Regions from separate parts of the Shewanella sp. WE21 genome, predicted to be linked through region 2. Evidence: predicted binding sites of a transcription regulator. Region 2 holds the regulator's gene; each other region holds the start of a gene.
The links. Region 2 encodes sigma-54, which starts transcription at its own class of promoters, with help from an activator protein. Its sites were predicted from a motif close to GTTGGCACGNNNNTNGNNT; they were not measured.

Region 1 (7,279 bases), 2.0 Mb from region 2:
AGCTGACCTTCGCCGCACCATCGATAATTTGATAATCGTCGGCAAGTGAAGTGACTTCTAAGCTGTTGCCCGGAGCAGGTGCTAAATCAAATCCCACTTCGACACGCTCAATACCTGAGTTTTTCGCTGTAAAAATGTCGTTTTTGCCATACACAGGCTCAATCACACCCGATGCATTTTTTTGTCCCGCTTTTAACTGGGACTGCTGGGCGTTAATCGCGCTCGCTAATAGGAAAGGCCAATTTTGTTTATCACCTTGAGTCGCATCGCTAATGGTAATGACTGTTTGCTTAGCCGCTTGCTCACCATTGGCGTCAAACACCCGGGTCATCACTTTATCGCCTGCTTTTAGATCGAGTGACGGATTGATATCCCCCACATCTTGCCATTCACTCGGCACAATAGGACCCGAGCCCAAGTTCACATCGATAGCATTGTAGAAACTATTCGTCGTATCTCCCACTTCCCACACGGCCAAGATCACTTGATAACCACTGCGACCTTCTGGCACGTAGCAGTCATGGGTCACTAACTTAGGCGGCTGTTCCATACCACCATCAACTACGCAAAAGGGGGCTAAGTCAAAGCTCGCTCGGCTCAAAGCTTGGTTTGGGTTCCAATCTTGGCGAGTTAAATAGTAACGCCAATTACGGGTGACATGATTTGCTGTGAACTGCCAACTGAACTTATTCCAGCCCGCTTTAATATCCGTCTTTGCCCAACGGCTCGGACTTTGTTCATCCAAAGGTGAAAAAGCACCATTACCAGCACTCGCCAATTTGCCATCAGCAGGACCTGATTCAGGAAAACCCGATGGCCCCTCAACACTTTGCGGCTCCCATTGCACCGCGCCACAATTGGCATTTTTACCTGTTTTACAGGCATATGAACGCGATTCAGGTGCCACAACATAACCGTGCGCCTGCGCAGAGATACTCACAAACGCATTCGTCGCCATTACTGCCGCGGCCAATAAACTCAATTTAGAAATAGGGGAAAAAACAGTAGGATTTGCCACTTTAATGCACTCCATTGATTGCCTATCATCCTAAACATAATGATAGGCTTAGATATAAAAGTGGTATTTGGGCAAACAACAGCATTAAACAGCAGTCGTTTATCTTTCACAGAAATCGAATTCTGCGGCAACTCCGCTATCTTAGTTCACTAAAAAATCCATTTACAACCTTAGACCGGAAGCTTTGCGTCCTAACTTTTCAATTAGTTTGCCAAATACAGTCGTTATCATTGAGTCACTACGAGTTAACAGTATGTAACCAAGTAGAAATGACTTGGCTAAATTAGCAACAAAAGACAACGTTGTCAAAAAATAATTCATTTATATTCATTAAGTTACAGAATGTGGATCGGTATTTTTCTGACACCTGTCAAACATTTATCAGCACCTACTGTTATAAACTCGTGCTTGAAACTAAATCTTACCTAGGTATAATGCCCACCTCGCTTCGGGGGAGTAGCTAACTGGATTTCGAGCCATCGTCATCTAGGGTGAACATCAACATACTTGGCAACATGCCATGGTGTTCACAGCAAATCATAGATTTGCCCAGCAAGACCTGAGCACAATGACCGCACCTAGGGGTGGACGGTTTATTGTGCTTATGTCATAACCACCCCTAAAGGATCACACTTGGAAGCCCTACTTGCCTCAACCTTTACGGTTGCTATCGCCGAAATTGGTGATAAAACTCAATTACTTGCACTAATCCTCGCCGCAAGATTTAAAAATAAAACCGCCATTATTTTAGGTATTTTGCTGTCGACATTATTTAACCATTTTGCCGCAGCTTGGATTGGTCAATGGGCCATTAACTGGGTAAGCCCTGATCTTGCACGTTATTTAGTGGCTGCGTCCTTCTTCGCGATCGCTCTTTGGGTGTTAATCCCCGATAAAGTCGATGCAGAAGAGAGCCGTTTCTATAAAATGGGCCCCTTTCTCGCCACCTTTATCCTGTTTTTTATCGCCGAAATGGGGGATAAAACGCAAATAGCAACTGTGGTATTAGCCGCAAAATACGATTCATTAACTATGGTGGTTGCTGGCACAACCTTAGGCATGCTGCTTGCTAACGTACCCGTAGTGATCGCAGGCCACTTCAGCGCCGAAAAATTGCCTATGTTGTGGATACACCGTGGCTGCGCCATATTGTTCGCACTACTGGGTGTCGCGACCCTGTTCTTCTAAGAATCGAGGCAGGGGTTTTGCTGCAGAATAAAATTTCTTCACGCAATATTTTATTCTTTTAAACCTAACCGTTTTGCAAGTCGGTGCAAATTACCTGTATCGATTTGCAATATTCTTGCACACGCAGCCCAATTTTGTTGATTCGCGGCTAAAACTTGGCGAATAAGTTGACGCTGATATCTCTCAGTCGCAGCCTTAAGCCCCAGCATAACACTGGAATTATCTTGCGATTGTCGCTCACGACAGGCCGAATCAGACCTAAATGCTAATTCACTGGCTGGCGTTGCGGCATCTGATGGCCTATCTTTGTCGACTGTTCTGTGTACTTGATTCATCAAAGAATCGAGCTGAAAATGTTTATTACTTAAGCTGATGTAAGCCGTTTTTAGCTCGGCTTTCGCCAACACCGCAGCCCTATGTATCGCATGCTCTAGCTCACGCACATTACCCGGCCATGTGTATTGCTCTAATAACTGCTGCGCTGCGGGTGTGATATTGATATGGGTGAGTCCTAACTTCGCTTTACAACGTTCAAGAAAAAAACCTGTCAGCATGACAATATCTTGCCCACGCTCTCTTAATGGTGCTACGTGGATAGGAAATACGCTCAACCTATGGTAAAGATCGAAACGAAAGCGCCCTTCCGTTGCCTCTTGGTGCAAAATTCGATTAGTGGCAGCAATAATCCGAGTATTCACTTTTAGGCTCTTATCACTGCCCACTCGCTGTAATTCACCGTATTGTAAAACCCTCAATAACTTAGCTTGCAGCCCCAAGGGAAGCTCCCCGATTTCATCTAAAAACAAGGTCCCCTTGTCAGCGAGTTCAAACTTGCCTTGCCTATGACTGATTGCCCCCGTAAATGCCCCTTTTACATGTCCAAATAACTCGCTTTCGGCGACGGACTCCGGCAATGCAGCGCAGTTCAAATAGATAAGTGATTTATCGGCTCTGGTCGATTGATTATGTATCGCCGCGGCCACTAACTCCTTACCCACGCCAGTTTCGCCGGTAATTAATACCGATAAATCAGTGCCTGCCACTGCACTTATCTGCTGCTTTAGCGATTGGATCTGTGTGGATTGCCCTATGATCTCCTGCTGACTAGCAGGACGATTGAGCACCTCAGTTCCATTGGAAACTTCAACAACTTGGGATTCTAGCTGTTGCATCAATAACGCAGTATTAAGACTGGCTGCGGCCAGTGCGCTGATCACACGCAACTCGCTATCACTAAAACCATCAAACTGATGAGGGTTGAAACCATCAATGGTGAGCGCCCCAATTAAGCGATCGTTCGCGATTAGTGGTAAACCAATGCAAGCATGTACATGTAAGTTCGCACTATGATGTGGAATTAAACCATCATACGGATCAGGAAGTTCACTGTCGGCCGGGAAACGAACCACATCGCCAGCACGGGCGATAGCCTCTAATCTCGGATGTTCACTAATTTGAAAGCGCCGCCCTAACACTTCGGCAAAGAGCCCATCTATCGCCAAGGGGACAAATTGCTGCTCCCGAAATGCCAATAATGCCGCAGCATCACAATTGACACGCCGCCTGACCACTGCCAACAAACGCTCAAATCTGTCTTGCGTCGACACGCCGACAGTTAAATCTAAGGCTAACTGAGTTAAATCAGCATGGGCACTCATAGCACATCCACAGTCAAATAAAGTCATATTGACAACAGTGTAATGTCAATTTGACTAATATCAAATTGTCATTATGACATCAGCAAGTGATTTAAAATGTTGAAATACGCTAATACCAATAAAAATCAAAACCTTAAAATATTGGCATGGTGAGTGCAATAAGAGATTTAACTAAATAAGCAAGATTTACGTAGCGCATTCATTATTAATTATCACAGGTGTACTTATGACTATTCATGTAAAAAACAATATCCACTGGGTGGGTCAACGCGATTGGGAAGTGCAAGATTTTCATGGTACTGAGTACAAGATAACTAAAGGCACAAGCTACAATAGCTACCTTATCCGTGAAGAAAAAACCGTGTTAATTGATACAGTTGATCATCGGTTTAGCCAGCAATTCTTACAAAATCTTGAAGCTGAAATTAATTTAACCGACATAGACTATATTGTGATGAACCATGCAGAGGAAGACCACTCAGGCGCCCTGACTGCATTAATGGCCAAAATTCCTAACACACCAATTTACTGCAGTGAAAATGCGGTCGACTCCATTGTAGGACATCACCACCACCCAGAATGGAATTTCATTACCGTAAAGACAGGGGATAGTTTAGCGATAGGCAATGGTAAGCAACTGATATTTATCGAAGCACCTATGTTGCATTGGCCAGATAGCATGATGACATACCTCACCGAAGATGCGGTTTTATTCAGTAACGATGCCTTTGGCCAACACTATTGCGACGAACATTTATTCAATGATGAGGTTGATCAAAATGAATTAATGGAACAATGCCTACGGTACTACTCAAACATTTTAACGCCCTTTAGCAGCCTAGTGACGGCTAAAATTCACGAAGTATTAAGCTTTAATTTACCTGTAGATATGATCGCAACTTCACACGGCATTGTGTGGCGTGATAATCCTGCCCAAATTATTCACCAATATTTAGCTTGGGCCGACGCTTATCAAGAAGACCGCATCACGATTTTCTACGACTCTATGTCCAATAATACTCGCATGATGGCCGACGGTATTGCTCAAGGTATCCATGATGTTGACCCCAATGTAGCGGTAAAAGTGTATAACGTCGCACGTCATGATAAAAACGAAATCCTTGCACAGGCATTTAGGTCAAAAGGTATTTTAGTCGGCTCATCCACCATGAATAATGTGATGATGCCTAAAATTGCCGCCATGCTTGAAGAAATCACGGGCCTGCGTTTTCGCAATAAAAAGGCGGCAGCTTTTGGTAGTTATGGCTGGAATGGCGGCGCAGTCGATAGAATTCACACTCGTTTGATGGATGCTGGTTTTGAAACCTCAGTGGGATTAAAAGTCAAATGGCGTCCCGATCGTGATGCGATGCAAGAATGCCGTCAGCACGGCCAGCGAATCGCGCGAGAATGGGCATTGCGTCCCCTCGATAGCGCTAATAGTCGCTCTATCATTAATCAAGTCATGTCAAAACCTAGCCAAGCCACCACGGCCAGTCAAACAGCTGAAAATACTGCTACTAATAACGTCCCTGTGACGGCACCGATTGCAACAAAAGCGTGCGAATTAAATGATACACAATCAATGATTTGCACCATTTGCCAATGGATTTACGACCCTGAAAAAGGAGAACCTAATCAAGATATCATTGCTGGCACACCTTGGACTCAAGTGGCCGAAGACTTTCTCTGTCCCGAATGTGGCCTAGGTAAAAGCGTTTTCGCTGTCATAAAAAATGAGGTGACTAATGCCTAAGCCAATCGTCATTATCGGCAGTGGATTCGCGGCATATCAGCTAGTCAAAACACTGCGACGTTTAAACCGCGAACAACCGATTACAGTTATCACAGCCGACTCTGGTGACGAATACCATAAACCAGATTTAAGCCATGTGTTTAGCCTTAAAAAAATGGCGTCAGACCTCATAAAATTGACCGCGACTGAATTTGCACATGAACAACAAATTGATGTAATAAATCACTGTGAAGTCATAAAAATAGATAAAGTTCGTCAGGTAGTCTGTTGCCATCAAGGACGCGAAATTGCGTACGAAAAATTAGTGCTTGCCACGGGTGCTCGGCCCTTTATTCCGCCTATAGAGGGGGATGGCGTTGATATCATCCACACAGTTAACAGCTTAATGGAGTATCAAGCCTGCGAAGCAGACATCCATGGTGCGAGGAGAGTACTGGTTATCGGTGCTGGTTTGGTCGGAGTTGAACTGGCAATGGACTTAGCAACTGCAGGTAAGCAAGTATTTTTGGTCGATCCACAAGCGAGCTTAATGCCGAATATGCTACCCGAAATGTTAAGCCACAAACTGACCGCTGTACTAACGCAGCATAACGTCACAGTGCAATTGCAAACCCGAGTCAGCCAACTGCAACACCAAGATGGCAGTATCTCTGTGTGCCTAGATAATGACCAGCGGTTTATTTGTGATGCGGTTATCTGTGCAGCGGGACTTCTCCCTAACAGTCAACTTGCCCAGCATGCGGGGCTAGAGGTCAATAAAGGTATCGTCGTTAACGAATGTTTACAAACCAACGATGCCCATATTTATGCGCTAGGTGATTGCGCCCAAATCAACGGCCAAAATAGGGCCTATTTGCAACCTGCGTTACTGAGCGCCAATGCGCTGGCGAACACATTACTGAACCAACCGACAGCAGTGAATTTTCCCGCCATGCTAATTAAAGTGAAAACGCCACTGTTACCTATCCAGCTCAGCGGTATAACAGTCAATGGCGTCCATCGCTGGCAAGTCGATATTGATGCTCAAGGAAGCTGTATTAAAGCATTCGACGTGGATGAAAAATTTATAGGATTTATCGTAACCGAGGATAAAATGCAGCAAGCGTTTGGATTGTTAAAGCAGCTAAATAGCCCTAACGCGGTACTCATCGCAGCCTAAGAGCACATTAACGAGAATGTTAATATTGTTGTCGCTGATAATAAAAACTGAGTAGAGGCTTTCTACTCAGTTTTATCGTTTCTACTATTTATTCAAACATTCGCAACAGCAACAGTTTAAAGACCTAATGCCAGTTTAATACGTTGTCCGTAATCCGCATCGGCTTGAGTAAAATGCGACACCATACGTTGCTGCACATCTAAACTCGCTTGACTTAATGAACCCGAAATTGTTGCCACTAGGCGCGCTTTCTCAGCTTCAGAGAAGATGCGATACAAATTACCCGCTTGGGTATAATCGTCTTGGTTATAACGACTGTAACGCGCCGCTTCACCTTCTAAACGCAATGGTGGTTCGCTAAAGTTTACTGGCTCAACCAAGGCATCAGCAGTGCTGTTCGGGCCATAGTTTGCCGAAGCGTCGCCACCCGTTTGGCTGCCATGATAAGGACATTGTGTACCCGCCATCGCACCTGCACGTTGATGGTGATTTGCCTTAGC
Region 2 (7,279 bases):
CATCCTATCGGCGCTCTTAACATGCTAGACATGGTTAAAGCAGGAGTCATTTAATGCCACAGCAAGGATTTTACGGCCCAATCAGTGATGATGTGTGGCAACGCGCGCAAAAGATTAAACTGTTGATTTGTGACGTCGATGGGGTGTTTTCCGACGGCCGTATTTACTTGAGCAATAGTGGCGAAGAGCTCAAAGCCTTCCATACCCGTGACGGTTATGGCGTGCGCTCACTCCTCACCAGCGGCTTCAACCTCGCCGTGATCACAGGACGTCAATCCAAAATCGTTGAAAACCGTATGACAGCCCTTGGTGTTACCCATATTTACCAAGGCGTAGACAATAAGTTCGAGCCCTATGAAGCATTGCTCGCACTTTATGGTGTCACCCCAGAAGAAGTGGCTTATATCGGTGATGATATTGTCGATCTCCCCGTGATGAATGTCGTCGGTTTAGCGGTCAGTGTTGCTGACGGCCACCCCTATGTACGCCAACACGCCCATTTTGTGACTACGCTCAATGGTGGCCACGGTGCACTGCGTGAACTCACAGATCTGTTACTCCTAAGTCAAAATAAATTCACTTCGGCCCATGGAATGAGTATATGAGTCGTGTGACACTCGCGATTATCGCTTTTTTTGGAACCGCACTAGCGCTTTACTGGCAGGTCCAGAACAAACACAGCGGTGATTCCGATAACAGAGTAAAAGATCAAAATACCCCAGATTTCATCGTTGAAGATCTGCGCAGTGTTGAGTTCAATGAGCAAGGACTAGTGAATAGCCGTGTGACGGCGAAACACATGGAACATTATGATTCAACGAATCAAACTTTCTTTACTCAACCTGTTTATCTTGTTTATCCAGACCAAGGTAAAGCACAATGGCAGCTCAGGGCAGATCAGGGCAAGCTAAACAAGGAAACTGGCAAGGTTGTATTAGAAAATAATGTTATTATCGATGCCATTAGCCCAGAAGAACCGATTCAGACCTTGTCCACCAGTTATCTGGAACTCGATCTCAACACTATGATAATGACCTCTGACCGTACCATTTACGTCACAGGGAAAGATTTTAATATTCAAGGCCAAGGCCTTTATGCCGACCTCAACGCGCAAGAAGTGCAATTGACCAGTCAGGTAGTAGGAACATATGAAGCAAAATAACGTATTACTTGCCAGCCTAATGCTAATTATGAGCATGAGTGCTTTCGCGAAAGTCGGCGACTTAAAGCAAGAAGTCAAAATTAAAGCTGTGAGCCAAACTGCGGATATCAAAAACAACCAGATCATCTTCTTTGGTCCAGTTGAAGTTACCCAAGGCTCAATAAAAATCCAAGCAAATGAACTGCGTGCATTTTCCGCTGAAGGTGAAAATAGCAAAACTTTGGTCGCCACAGGCAACCCTGCTACGTATAGCCAGATATTAGACGATGGTCGCCCAGCATCGGCAAGCGCGAAAGAAATTCGTTACGATATGGCAAGCCGCACCTTAACACTGAAAGGTATGGCGTCATTAGATCAAGCGGGTAGCCAAGTTACAGGTAATTTAATCCGCTATAACATGATTCAACAGAAATTGATGGCCGAGAGTACTGGCAGTGGTGACGATCGCGTGATCACTATTATTCAGCCTGAAAACTATCAAGATGATGCTAAATCAGACGCTCCGGCGGATAAACCTGTAAAAAAGCAGGACTCTAAATGACCCAAATCACCTTAAGAGCACAAAATCTGGCGAAAAGTTACAAGAGTCGCCAAGTGGTTAAAGACGTCAGTCTGACGGTAAAAACCGGTCAAGTCGTTGGCCTACTCGGTCCAAACGGTGCAGGTAAAACCACGACTTTTTACATGGTTGTCGGGCTAGTGAAGAGCGATAAGGGACATATCTTTATCGACGATGATGATTTAACCGCAGATCCTATGCATCTGCGTGCCCGCAAAGGCATAGGTTACTTACCGCAGGAAGCCAGTATCTTTCGTAAGCTAACTGTTCATGACAACATCATGGCAGTACTGCAAACTCGTAAAGAACTTAAAAACGAAGAACGAGAAGAAGAACTAGAACATCTGCTCGAAGAGTTTCATATCACCCACATCCGTGACAGCCAAGGCATGTCATTGTCGGGTGGCGAACGTCGTCGCGTCGAAATTGCGCGAGCTTTAGCCGCTAATCCTAAGTTCATTTTGCTCGATGAACCGTTTGCCGGCGTCGATCCTATTTCGGTTATCGACATCAAGAAGATTATCGAACAACTCAAAAGTCGCGGCCTTGGCGTACTGATCACAGACCATAATGTCCGCGAGACATTAGATGTATGTGAACATGCTTATATTGTGAGTCACGGAAACCTGATTGCCGAAGGAACTCCTGCAGAGATCTTAGACAATCAGCAAGTTAGGGCTGTGTACTTAGGTGAACAATTCAGGCTATAGTTAATCGAGCGAAGCCAATGGAGGCAATTTATACCGCCATTGGGCTTCACTCAAGATAATAATAAGCGACCTCATCCAACAATAATAACGTAGGGATCAGCGGTAACATGAAAGCGTCACTCCAGCTCAAACTGGGTCAACAGTTAACCATGACGCCACAATTACAACAGGCCATACGTCTGTTGCAACTGTCGTCATTAGAACTGCAGCAAGAGATCCAGCAAGCATTAGATTCTAATCCCCTTCTCGAGCTGGAAGAGGATCAATTCGACGCCACTAAAACCCCTGTAAACCAAACGCTATCCGATACGGATTTCAGTGAATCTAGCACTCTGCCACCAGAAAAAGACAGCTCCACCATAGACACGGCAGAGTCGCTAACCAAAGAATCCATGCCCGATGAGCTCCCCATGGACACCACATGGGATGAAGTGTTTACCGCCTCCCCAAACTCAGGCCCCGGCGGCAGTCGTGAAGACGATATGCCCTTCCAAGGCGAGACCAGTGAAGGTTTGTACGAACACTTAGAATGGCAAAAAAACCTCACGCCGTTTTCTGAAACCGATTTAGCCATTGCCACCGCCATTATTGATGCCATCGACGATCAGGGCTATCTCACCCAAAGCACTGAAGAAATTCTCGAAGCCATGGGCAATCCTGAAGTTGAGCTTGACGAAGTCGAAGCCGTACTCAAGCGTATTCAGCATTTTGATCCCATAGGCGTTGCCGCCCGCGATTTAAGTGAATGCCTGTTGATCCAACTGTCGCATTTCGCCGCTGATACTCCCAACCTAGAAAACGCCCGCATGCTGATCAAAGATCATTTAGATCTGATCGCCGCCCGAGACTTTAGGTTGTTGATGCGTAAGACTAAATTAAAAGAAGATGAATTAAGGGATGGTATAGCACTCATCCAAACCCTCAATCCTCGCCCAGGTTTGTTGATCACGCCCAATAATGACGAATACGTTATCCCAGATGTGTCTGTGTCGAAGAAAAATGGCCGCTGGGTCGTTGAGCTTAATCCTGACTGCATGCCAAAAATCAATGTAAATCAACATTATGCTTCTATGGCACGCAGTACCAAAAACCAAGCCGATAGCCAATTTATTCGCGGCCATCTGCAAGAGGCTAAATGGTTTATTAAGAGCTTAGAAAGTCGTAACGATACTTTGCTTAAAGTTGCTAATTGCATAGTGCAATATCAGCAGGGTTTCTTTGAGTACGGTGAAGAAGCCATGAAGCCTATGGTGCTTAACGATATTGCCGAAGCGGTAGAAATGCATGAGTCCACCATCTCACGGGTCACAACTCAAAAATACATGCATACCCCTAAGGGACTTTTTGAACTAAAATACTTCTTCTCTAGCCACGTCGGTACTGACGATGGTGGTGAGTGCTCATCCACAGCAATCAGAGCCTTTATAAAGAAACTGGTGGCAGCGGAAAACCAGAAAAAACCATTAAGCGATAGTAAGATGGCACAACTTCTGGCAGAACAAGGGATCAACGTAGCCCGCAGAACCATTGCGAAGTACCGAGAGGCTATGCTTATTCCACCTTCTAATCAGCGTAAAAGTTTATAACCTACAGTGGATATCGGAGGACGTTTCTATGCAAATAAACCTAAGTGGGCACCATATCGAAATTACCGAATCGTTACGTGCATATGTAGAAGAAAAGTTTTCAAAACTTGAACGCCATTTCGAACAGATCAATAATGTGCACGTTGTGCTCAATGTTGAGAAAATGCAACAGATTGCCGAAGCGAGAATAAACCTCATAGGTGGTGAAGTTTTTGCTACTTCAGAGCATGCTGACATGTATGCCGCTATAGACGCCCTGATTGACAAGCTTGACCGTCAGGTTATTAAACACAAAGAGAAGTTAACAAAACACTAATAATGGAACTTTGTACCATACTGCGGCCGGAGTGCACTACCTGCGCCACTCCGGGCAGCAAGAAAAAGGTACTGGAACTCATCAGCGACTTAGTCGCTGCCCAGTACCCGACCCTCTCATCTCAAGAGATATTCGAAAGCCTAGTGGCGCGCGAAAAGATGGGGAGCACAGGTATAGGTAACGGCATCGCCATTCCACATGGTCGACTAGCCGATATAGATCAGCCCATTGCCATACTAATTAAGTGTGAAGAGCCGATAGCATTTGATGCTATCGATAAGCAACCTGTTGATATTTTATTTGCACTACTGGTGCCTGCAGACCAATGTCAGCAGCACTTAAGTACTTTGTCTTGCATGGCCGAAAAGCTGAGCGACAAGCAAATATTAAAGCAATTACGCAAGACGCATGATGAAACGGAACTCTATCAGGTAATCACTGGATGAAACTGGTCATAGTGTCGGGCCGCTCAGGCTCAGGCAAATCTGTCGCCCTTAGGGTACTCGAAGATCTCGGCTATTATTGTGTCGATAACCTTCCCTTGCCATTGATTGGCAGTTTGCTTGAGCAACTCAAAGGCAGTAACGATCTCGTCGCCATCAGTGTCGACGTGCGTAACATGCCTGAGCAGGATAAGGTCTTAGTGAAACAACTCGCTAGCCTACCACCAGATACTGAGTTAACGAGCTTCTTCCTTAACTCCAGCGATAAAATTCTGCTCAAGCGTTACAGCGAAACCCGCCGTTTGCATCCTTTGTCGAAGAGCCGAGTCTCTTTGCAAGAAGCGATAAAGCTGGAGGGGAAACTGCTCGAGCCTATGTCAAAACTGGTCGATCACTACATAGATACGTCGAATTTGAATATCTATGATTTAAGCGACCAAGTCAGACAAATTCTCCTTGGTAGTGTCGATAAAGAACTCGTGATCAACTTCGAGTCCTTTGGCTTTAAGCACGGAATGCCCACCGAAGCCGACTTTATGTTCGATGTGCGCTTCCTGCCCAATCCCCACTGGGAGCTGGCGCTGCGGCCATTAACTGGCTTAGATGAACCCGTAGCTGAGTTCTTAAATCGCCAACCACTGGTCAATAAGTTCATCTGGCAAATCGAAAATTTACTGGAGACTTGGCTGCCGCACCTCGAGCGTAACAATCGCAGTTATTTAACTGTGGCCATTGGCTGCACAGGTGGACAGCACAGATCGGTTTACGTCGCAGAGCAATTGGCAAAACGCTTTAGTAACGGTAAACATAAAGTTTATGCCCGTCATCGAGAGCTCAATAATGCCAAAGCTTGAACGTCAGATAACCATCTGTAATAAGCTCGGTTTACATGCCCGTGCCGCCACTAAGTTGGTGGTACTGGCTTCCGAGTTTGATGCGACCATCACCTTAATCCAAGGTGATAAACAAGCATCGGCCGCCAGTGTGCTTGGCTTGCTGATGCTTGAAACTGGCATGGGTAAAACCATCAAGCTTATCGCCGAAGGCCCAGATGCAGAGCCGGCTCTCGATGCCATTTGTGCCTTAATCGACGCTAAGTTTGACGAAGCCTGTTAGTTTCACTTCACACTAAGCACTTCATCGTTAGTTTCACTTCATGTCTAGTTTAAAAAACTTGCCATTCAGACATGGCAAAACATTTGTCGCTCGACGATACAAGCTACTGGCGATTACACTAGCGGTCATTGCGCAAACCTTAACCTTACCTTAGCCGCCTAAATCTATGTCATCGACTGACGCTTAGTCACCGCTAAATCCTAGCCCAACACTAAGATCTCAAACCAATTTGCCGCACAATGGAGGACAAATGCCCGTAGATAATTCAGAAAACGATCACACCGGACATAGTCTTGACCAGTTAAACCAAGCGCTTAGCAGCGGCATGTTCGTACACGTGCGCAATATGCTGCAAAAAATGGCCGCCTCAGATATCGCGCTGATCTTAGAATCATCACCGCCAAGTGCCAGACAAGTACTGTGGCAGCTCATCGATCAGGAACAAATAGGCGACATACTCGATGAGTTGAGTGAAGAACTCAAAGACCCACTGATCCGCAGCATGAGCCCTGAGCGAGTCGCGAAAGCGACAGCAAGCATGGACACCGACGATCTCGCCTATATTCTGCGAAGTCTTCCCGACGCCGTTTACAAACAAGTGTTGCAGTCGATGACGGAGCAAAATCGCCTGAGGGTAGAACAAGCCCTATCTTATCCAGATGAGACCGCCGGCAGCTTGATGAATACGGATACAGTCACCTTAAGACCCGATGTGAATATCGATGTGGTGCTGCGCTATCTTCGGCAAAGGGGCAACCTACCCGACACCACAGATACCTTATATGTGGTCGACAAACAGGACAAAGTCCTTGGCGGTGTTAGGCTGGCAGATCTGCTGACTTGCGCGCCAAGCACCACAATTCGCAATATCATGGATCCCAATATTCAAAGTATTCCGGTGAGCATGTCCGACAGCGAAGTCGCGCAGAAATTCGAACGCAATGACTGGGTATCGGCACCTGTCGTCGACAGTGATGGTAAGCTACTCGGGCGTATCACAATCGATGACGTAGTCGATGTTATCCGCGAAGATGCTGAACATTCCATGATGGGTATGGCGGGGATGGACGGAGATGAAGATACCTTTGGTCCAGTGCTAAAAAGTACCCTACGTCGCTCACTCTGGCTCACGATTAACTTATTCGCCGCCCTGCTCGCCTCGTCGGTCAGCAATATGTTTGAAGGCACTATTGAGCAATTTGCCACTATCGCCATCCTAATGACGATTGTCCCTAGCATGGGCGGTGTTGCCGGTAATCAGACCTTAGCGCTCGTGATCCGCGGTATTGCTTTAGGACATATAGGCCAAAGCAACGCCCGCTGGCTTATCGGTAAAGAGCTATCTATTGGTTTTCTCAATGGCTTGATGTGGTCTATTTTAGTCTTT
Region 3 (7,279 bases), 800 kb from region 2:
TAAAATCCGTCATAGTCAACTGACCCACGACTTGGTTCTCAGCGGTACCCGGCGTTTTTACTGAAACTTCACCCTCCGCTGAAACGGTAATACTGGTCGCATTATCAGGAATAGTGATCGCGGGTTGTAGCAAATAGCCAGAACCTGGCGTCACAATCTGACCCGTATCGTCTAAGGTAAACTGACCATTTCGAGTATAAGCAGTGGTTCCATCAGGGAGCTGGATTTCAAAAAATCCAGGACCTTCAATCATGAGATCCAGTGAGTTATCCGTCGTCAGCATGTTACCCTGAGTAAACATTTTTTGAGTGGCGACGACTTTCGTACCCGCACCTATGTTTAATCCGTTGGGTAGCTTAGTGTTAGATGCACTAACACCACCCGCTTGGTTAACTGTTTGATAGAGTAAATCTTCAAATACTGCGCGGCTTTTTTTGTAGCCCACAGTGCTAGCGTTCGCTACGTTGTTTGAAATCACTGAAATATCAGTTTGCTGTGCGTCTAAGCCAGTTTTACTAATCCATAACGCCGGATGCATAATCTATCTCCTAACTAATACGCATTAATGAAGATGAAGCGCGATCATTCTCTTCCGCGGTTTTCATCATCTTGACTTGCAATTCAAACTGCCGCTGAAGATCAATCAAAGACACCATTTCATCAACAGGGTTAACGTTACTGCCCTCTACGGCGCCACTTTCAACTGCGACGAAAGGGTCAGCTGGTGCTGGTTCACCTGACATTTGTCGAAATAATCCATCTTCACCACGCATCATCTGCGCATTGCCGGGATTGACTAACTTCAATCTCGCCACTTCTTCTATCACTTCAGCAGTCGCCCCCTGAGGGCGAACTGACACTATGCCATCCTGTGAAATTGACACTTTATCAATAGGTAATGGCAGCACTATCGGGCCAGCATCCCCCATCACGGGATTGCCTCTGTCGTTATACAACATGCCCGTCGCATCGAAACTGAGACTACCTGAACGGGTATAAGCTTCACTGCCATCTTTCGCCTGAACGGCAAACCAGCCATCGCCTTTAATGGCAACATCGAGATCCCGTCCAGTGGTTTTTATCGGACCAGAGCGAAAATTAGCTGACGGAGATTCTGTCATCGCAAACACCCTTGAAGGCAACCCTTCACCGAAGGCTTGCATCGATCTGGCCTGCGCCATATCTGATTTAAAACCATCGGTATTAGCATTGGCTAAGTTGTTCGCACGGAGTGCCAGCTCATTCATATTTTGCTTAGCGCCACTCATGGCGACATAAAGGAATTTGTCCACAGACTGCTCCGTCAAATTTTCTACATGACAATATCAAAGCAAGCATCATGCCAACAAAAAATAACGTTTAATTTACTGATAGAATTGAAAAATATGAAAATGAAGTGATTTGACGGCAGGATAAAGGCTAAGTGTTGCCACTGGCGGCAACACTTAGTTAAATAAAGTAATGATTAGCGGATTTGTAATACGGTTTGTTGCAGCGTGTTATTCACTTCAAGGGTACGAGAGTTCGCTTGGAAGTTACGCTGTGCCGAAATTAAATCGACCAGTTCAGTCGTCAAATCAATGTTCGATTGCTCTAACGCCGATGAACTGATGCTACCAAAAGTTCCACTATTTGCCTCACCCGCTAACGCTGGACCAGAGTTCAAACTAGCCTTCCACGACGTATTACCCACTTGCGTTAAACCTTGTTCGTTAGCAAAACGAACTAAAGCAACCCGTGCTAAAGGCACGGTTGAACCATTAGAATAACTCGCGGTCACTAAACCATCTTCGCCGATTTCAACGTTAGTTAAGCGACCTACAGTCGTACCATCTTGCGTCAACTCAGTTGCACCAAAAGGAGCCGCATATTGCGTTGGGGCATTAAACTTCACAGTCAAATCTTGAGTACCATCGGCACCAGCCCCTAAAACACCCGCACCACTGACGCCCAAAGCCTCAGTCTTGACTATAGCAGGATCACTACCAGTGTAGACACCAACAGAATTAAACTTGAGGACAGAGCCTTTCCAACCACCAGCAGTTTGAGCTGTGCCCGTTGCATCAGGTGTACCATCGCCAGTGGTATCTGTTTGATAAGTACCAGCAGGACCGGCTAGATCGACTTGTTTTCCATCAACAGCATAGTAAGCTACCCAATTGTTCTCACCATTGTACGAACCATCTTTGGGCTTAACAAAATAAGTGGTCATAATATGTGGCTCACCGAGTGAGTCATAAATTGTCATTGATGTAACGTTATTGTAGGTTTTTGCATCTAGAGGATCGAATGCCGCGGGGTCGAGTGCACTTTCCTTAGCATTTAAGTTCATTTGTAAAGTAACATTCTCAGTCTTTACAGGGCTACCTGCAGTGTCTGGTATTTGTACCGGCTTAGCCGTCGTTAAACTCACTGATGTCGAGTTCCCATCTTTATCCACTGGGAAAGTTTGCAAATAATTACCAGCAGAATCAACCATGTAATTATTTTTATCGACCTTAAATGCTCCAGCACGGGTAAACGAGTGGTCTAATGTACCCAGTTCAGAGGCAGTAACGAAAAAGCCACCCCCTTTAATCGCCATATCAAGGGAGTTATTCGTCAACTGTAAGCTACCTTGATGGAATTGCTGTGCCACTTGGCTCGTCGCAACACCACCACCGACAGCAGTTTTAGCATTTGAAAAAATAGAATTAGCGTAAACATCCGCAAATTCAGCACGGGACTCTTTAAAGCCAATGGTGTTCGCATTAGCAATGTTATTCGCCGTAGTGTTTAAATCTTTCTGCGCAGCAGAAATGCCACTCAATGCAATGTTAAACGACATAATTCACCTCTACACTTGACTCAATTCATTTATGAGCGATTTACGCCCAATTCGGATGCTGCAAAAATTCTTTTATACAAGCTTAGGTTTCAGACACAGCTAACACATCGGTTAACTTGATGCCCATACCGCCTCTCAAGTTAAGAATCGCGCCAGTACTGGCCGTACCGAGAGAAACGCTGGTCACATGAGCATAGGTCGAGACTGGCAATTCTTGGGATTTCCCATCCACTAAACCACTCGCCTTGATCGTATAGTTACCTGCGGTTACAGGTTTTCCATCTTTATCGAGGCCATCCCAGTTAACATCGACATTGCCCCCCTTACTGCCATCAACTTTAAAGGTGGTCACAACTTGGCCTTTCTCATCCTCAACACGTACAGTAACTTCAGGAATTTTAGCTGGCGTGCTAATCACACCTTTTATTGTTGGGCTTTCAGCTGAAATGTTACCTGTATCAGTTGGGATCAACACCTTGCGACCAACAAGTCCTGATGCCTGTAATGCTTGGCTTGATGTCATAACACCGTTTAAATTAACGATTTCCTTATTCAACTTAGTAATACCATCAACCGTCGAGAATGATGCCATCTGCGCAATCATTTGGTCGTTGTCGACGGGCTTAAAGGGATCTTGCATCGATAACTGTTGGCTTAATAACGAGAAAAAGTCATCTTGAGTTAACTGCTGGCTTTTTGCTTCCGGTACTATTGACTCTTTTGGCAAACGTATGCCATCAAGAAACGGATTACCCGTTGAGCTGGTTGATGAATTCGTCGTAACGGCATTTGGCTGACTCTTATTTTGAGCCGTCTGCGCCGACGCTTGGTTAATTTGATTAATGAGGCTCACAGCTTACCTCCTAAGTAACACATGTTATTTACCCATCCCAAGTGTTTGTTGCAGCATAGACTTAGCTGCTTCAGCGACTTGAACATTCATTTGATATGAGCGCGAAGCAGAAATCATATCTGCCATTTCTTCCATGACATTAACATTCGGTTTATAAATAAAGCCGTCCGCATCCGCCATTGGATGATCGGGCGAATATTCTTTCAGTAGTGGTTTATCACTTTCTACAATGCCTTTTACCGCAACGCCTTGAGAAGCTTGTTGCTGACTTTGGGCTTTAGCCATTTCGGCTTCAAAAATGGGATGACGGGAACGATAGGTCTTATCTACACTACTCGAGACGGAATCCGCGTTAGCTATGTTGCTCGCGGTGGTGTTTAGCCTGACCGATTGAGCAGACATTCCCGAGCCAGCAACATCAAATATGCTAAATAAACTCATGATTAATCCCCTCTCAACGCTTTCTTCATGCCACTAAACTTACTATCTAAAAAACCTAGCGACATTTGATATTCAAGTGCATTTTGCATGAATGCCGATTGTTCCTGTTGGATATCAACAGTATTACCATCACCGGTATCGGGTTGATTTGGCACACGGAACTTAACAAATTGCCCAGTCAACTCCGCAAGCCCAAAATGCTTATCTGGCTCTTGCATTTCAAGACTATTTCGCTGCAGCTGTTGGCCTCGAGCGGCCTGCATTGCCGCAGAAAAATCAACATCGCGGGCTTTGTAATGTGGCGTATCCGCGTTAGCGATATTGCTTGAAATAACTTCAGCCCGCTGCGCTCTAATACCGAGAGTGTATTGATGCACACCCAGTGCATTATCAAAATTGATCGCCATAAAATTGCCTCCTCGTGTTCTCACGAAAACAAAGCAATTCATGTGCCAACATCAGGAAAATTTTGAGAATAACAACAAGGATGAACAAGCGATGAGTAAAAAATTACCGACAATTGTCGGTAATTTTCTTTAGAGCGGCTGAGTTAAGTCTTTTTTTGGTAATAAATGCCAGGGTTACAACGAACCATATCAAACTCGTCCGTTAAACCAGCGATAGATTCTGATGCACCGAGAAATAAAATCCCTTTGGGATTGAGAGCGGCAGCGAATTGCCGCAAAATTTTTGCCTTTGCCTCTGGTGCAAAATAAATCAGCACATTGCGGCAAAAGATAATGTCGAACTTGCCAAGCAGACTATAACTCTCGAGTAAATTATGCGCTCTAAAGTTCACCAACCGCTTCACATTGTCCTTTAACTTCATATTGCCTGAAGGTAATGCATCAAAAAACTGACGCTTACGTTCTTCAGATAAACCACGCGCTAATGCCAAACTATCGTACTCGGCATTTTTGCAACGTTCCAACATGGAAGGAGATAAATCCGTTGCTTGAATCGAAGCACTACCAGCCAGGGCACCAGGCTTCTTCTGTTGATACTCAAGAATAGTCATAGCCAATGAGTATGGCTCTTGGCCAGACGAGCAAGCCGCAGACCAAATTTTAAGCGGACGCCCCAGACGACTGTATTCAGGTAGTAGGACATTATTCAACAACTCAAATGGATAACGATCACGGAACCAAAGGGTTTCATTAGTCGTCATAGCATCGATCACTTCAGCTCTGAGCGCACGCTCAGTAGGCTTCATCGAATGCTTAACCACATCAGATAAGGATGGCAGGTTATATTTGCCCATCAAAGGAGCAAGACGACTGCGCACAAGATATTGCTTATTTTCACCCAGTACGATGCCGCTGTGTTGCTCTAAGAACAACCTAAATTGATTATATTCAGCCTCAGCGAGTGATTTATTTGGCACATTCACATCCTAAATCCTATAGCAAGCACCAAAATCAGTGCGAAACCATCATGTTATAAAGTCGAGATTATAGCGTAAAGCGTATCTAGGTACTAACCTACAGCAATTACAAACTTAAATGCTTATTCACAGCAGCAGCCAGTTCGTCGGGATTAAACTTAGCGATAAAGTCATTAGCCCCCACTTTTTGAACCATTGCCTGATTGAATACACCACTTAACGAAGTATGCAGTACCACTTTAATATGCTTAAGCTTAGGATCATCTCGGATTTCAGCGGTCAGGGTGTAGCCATCCATTTCAGGCATCTCAATATCAGAGATTATGAGGGGGATCTCATCGGCCACATTATCCATCTCTTTGGCGATCTCTTTAAGCTTGTCTAATGCTTCGCGACCATCTTTTGCGGTATCAATTTGTAAATTCAATGACTCGAGTGAACGAATAATTTGTTTACGCGCCACGGCAGAATCATCAATAACCATAATATGATAATGCTGAGTTCTGTCGAGGGTCAGTTTTTCATTGGCTTCTTCACTGATAGCCGTTTTAACTGGTGAAATCTCATCTAAGATTTTTTCCACATCGAGAATTTCAACTAATTCACCTTCAATTTCAGTCACAGCTGTCAGATAAGAATAACGGCCAGCACCTTGCGGCGGAGGCATAATCGCTTCCCAATTCATGTTGATGATCCGCTCAACAGAACTGACCAAGAAGCCTTGAACACTGCGGTTATATTCAGAAATAATGATGAAACAGTTTTCAGTGCTCGCTAAAGGTTTTCCCCCTGTTGCCGCACTCAAATCAATCACTGAAATGGTTGTTCCACGAATATGAGCAACACCCTTCACATAAGGATTAAGTTTAGGCAAAGTGGTCAGTGGTGGACACTGCAGTACTTCTTTCACCTTAAACACGTTAATCCCAAACCGTTGACGACCGTTTAATTTAAAAAGCAGTAATTCTAAACGGTTTTGTCCAACGAGCTGGGTTCGTTTGTTGACTGAATCAAGAATACTCGACATAACTCTGCCTTGTTGTTCTGTTTATGTTCGGCCCTATAACTCAGTTGAGTATAGGCATATTAATTGCTTACGTCTTATCTATCGATAAACATAGTCGAAACTGAGTCAATCTTCTGACAGTGATGCAAATTATTATTACAGTGGTCAGCTTCGAACTTAATAAAAGTATAGGTGCATTCTGGCGTTACAAGCTAGTCTCTTCATTATGAAAGTAAATTTAGTCTGTTTTTTTAGTCTTTTCACCCTCTTCATGCCCGCTTTTGCGAGTGCAGAGCCTATTGTCCCCACCGTATCGGCAATCTCAGAATTAGCTAAAGCGCTTATTTCAGAAAAAATATCCGTTCCAGAAAATGCCAAAGTAAATATTTCGCCACAGATGGTTGACGCAAGAATGCTGCCGTCACAATGTTCATCTCCAATGAAAGTAGAACTGGCTAGCGATAGGGAAATTAGCCGTAATAACACCTTAAAAGTCAGCTGCGATACACAAGACTTAGCTTACCCTTGGCAAATCTATATCTCGGTTCGGGTGGATATCTTATTCCCCGTTGTTGTCTCAACCGAAATCTTAGCACCAGGCGAACTCATCTCTCCTAGTCAAGTAGAAGTCCGTTACATTGAACAAAATAGCTTGAGAGGTGCCGAATTCGATGACCCGAGTAAATTGGCTGGCGTGCGAGTAAAACGACGAGTAGCAAAAGATAATCCAATATTAAGCAACAACTTATGCTTCGTTTGTAAAAATGA

Region 1: the regulator sigma-54 is predicted to act here: its motif matches at 4,005-4,023, upstream of norV (anaerobic nitric oxide reductase flavorubredoxin).
Region 3: the regulator sigma-54 is predicted to act here: its motif matches at 4,560-4,578, upstream of flgB (flagellar basal body rod protein FlgB).

What each region holds. Positions count from the first base shown of each region.
Region 1 covers NZ_CP023019.1:702,746-710,024, forward strand. Annotated here, with positions in the region: gene gbpA (N-acetylglucosamine-binding protein GbpA) at 1-1,018, opposite strand, end outside; cyclic di-GMP riboswitch class I at 1,142-1,241, opposite strand; gene CKQ84_RS02970 (TMEM165/GDT1 family protein) at 1,652-2,206, shown strand; gene norR (nitric oxide reductase transcriptional regulator NorR) at 2,257-3,864, opposite strand; gene norV (anaerobic nitric oxide reductase flavorubredoxin) at 4,091-5,620, shown strand; gene norW (NADH:flavorubredoxin reductase NorW) at 5,613-6,779, shown strand; gene katB (catalase KatB) at 6,896-7,279, opposite strand, start outside.
Region 2 covers NZ_CP023019.1:2,668,837-2,676,115, reverse strand. Annotated here, with positions in the region: gene CKQ84_RS11625 (KpsF/GutQ family sugar-phosphate isomerase) at 1-54, shown strand, start outside; gene kdsC (3-deoxy-manno-octulosonate-8-phosphatase KdsC) at 54-605, shown strand; gene lptC (LPS export ABC transporter periplasmic protein LptC) at 602-1,162, shown strand; gene lptA (lipopolysaccharide transport periplasmic protein LptA) at 1,149-1,703, shown strand; gene lptB (LPS export ABC transporter ATP-binding protein) at 1,700-2,431, shown strand; gene CKQ84_RS11600 (RNA polymerase factor sigma-54) at 2,539-4,017, shown strand; gene hpf (ribosome hibernation promoting factor) at 4,046-4,333, shown strand; gene ptsN (PTS IIA-like nitrogen regulatory protein PtsN) at 4,336-4,779, shown strand; gene rapZ (RNase adapter RapZ) at 4,776-5,630, shown strand; gene CKQ84_RS11580 (HPr family phosphocarrier protein) at 5,617-5,892, shown strand; gene mgtE (magnesium transporter) at 6,143-7,279, shown strand, end outside.
Region 3 covers NZ_CP023019.1:3,473,207-3,480,485, reverse strand. Annotated here, with positions in the region: gene flgG (flagellar basal-body rod protein FlgG) at 1-538, opposite strand, end outside; gene flgF (flagellar basal-body rod protein FlgF) at 549-1,292, opposite strand; gene flgE (flagellar hook protein FlgE) at 1,466-2,827, opposite strand; gene flgD (flagellar hook assembly protein FlgD) at 2,910-3,680, opposite strand; gene flgC (flagellar basal body rod protein FlgC) at 3,705-4,121, opposite strand; gene flgB (flagellar basal body rod protein FlgB) at 4,124-4,528, opposite strand; gene CKQ84_RS15335 (protein-glutamate O-methyltransferase CheR) at 4,672-5,511, opposite strand; gene CKQ84_RS15330 (chemotaxis protein CheV) at 5,612-6,532, opposite strand; gene flgA (flagellar basal body P-ring formation chaperone FlgA) at 6,738-7,279, shown strand, end outside.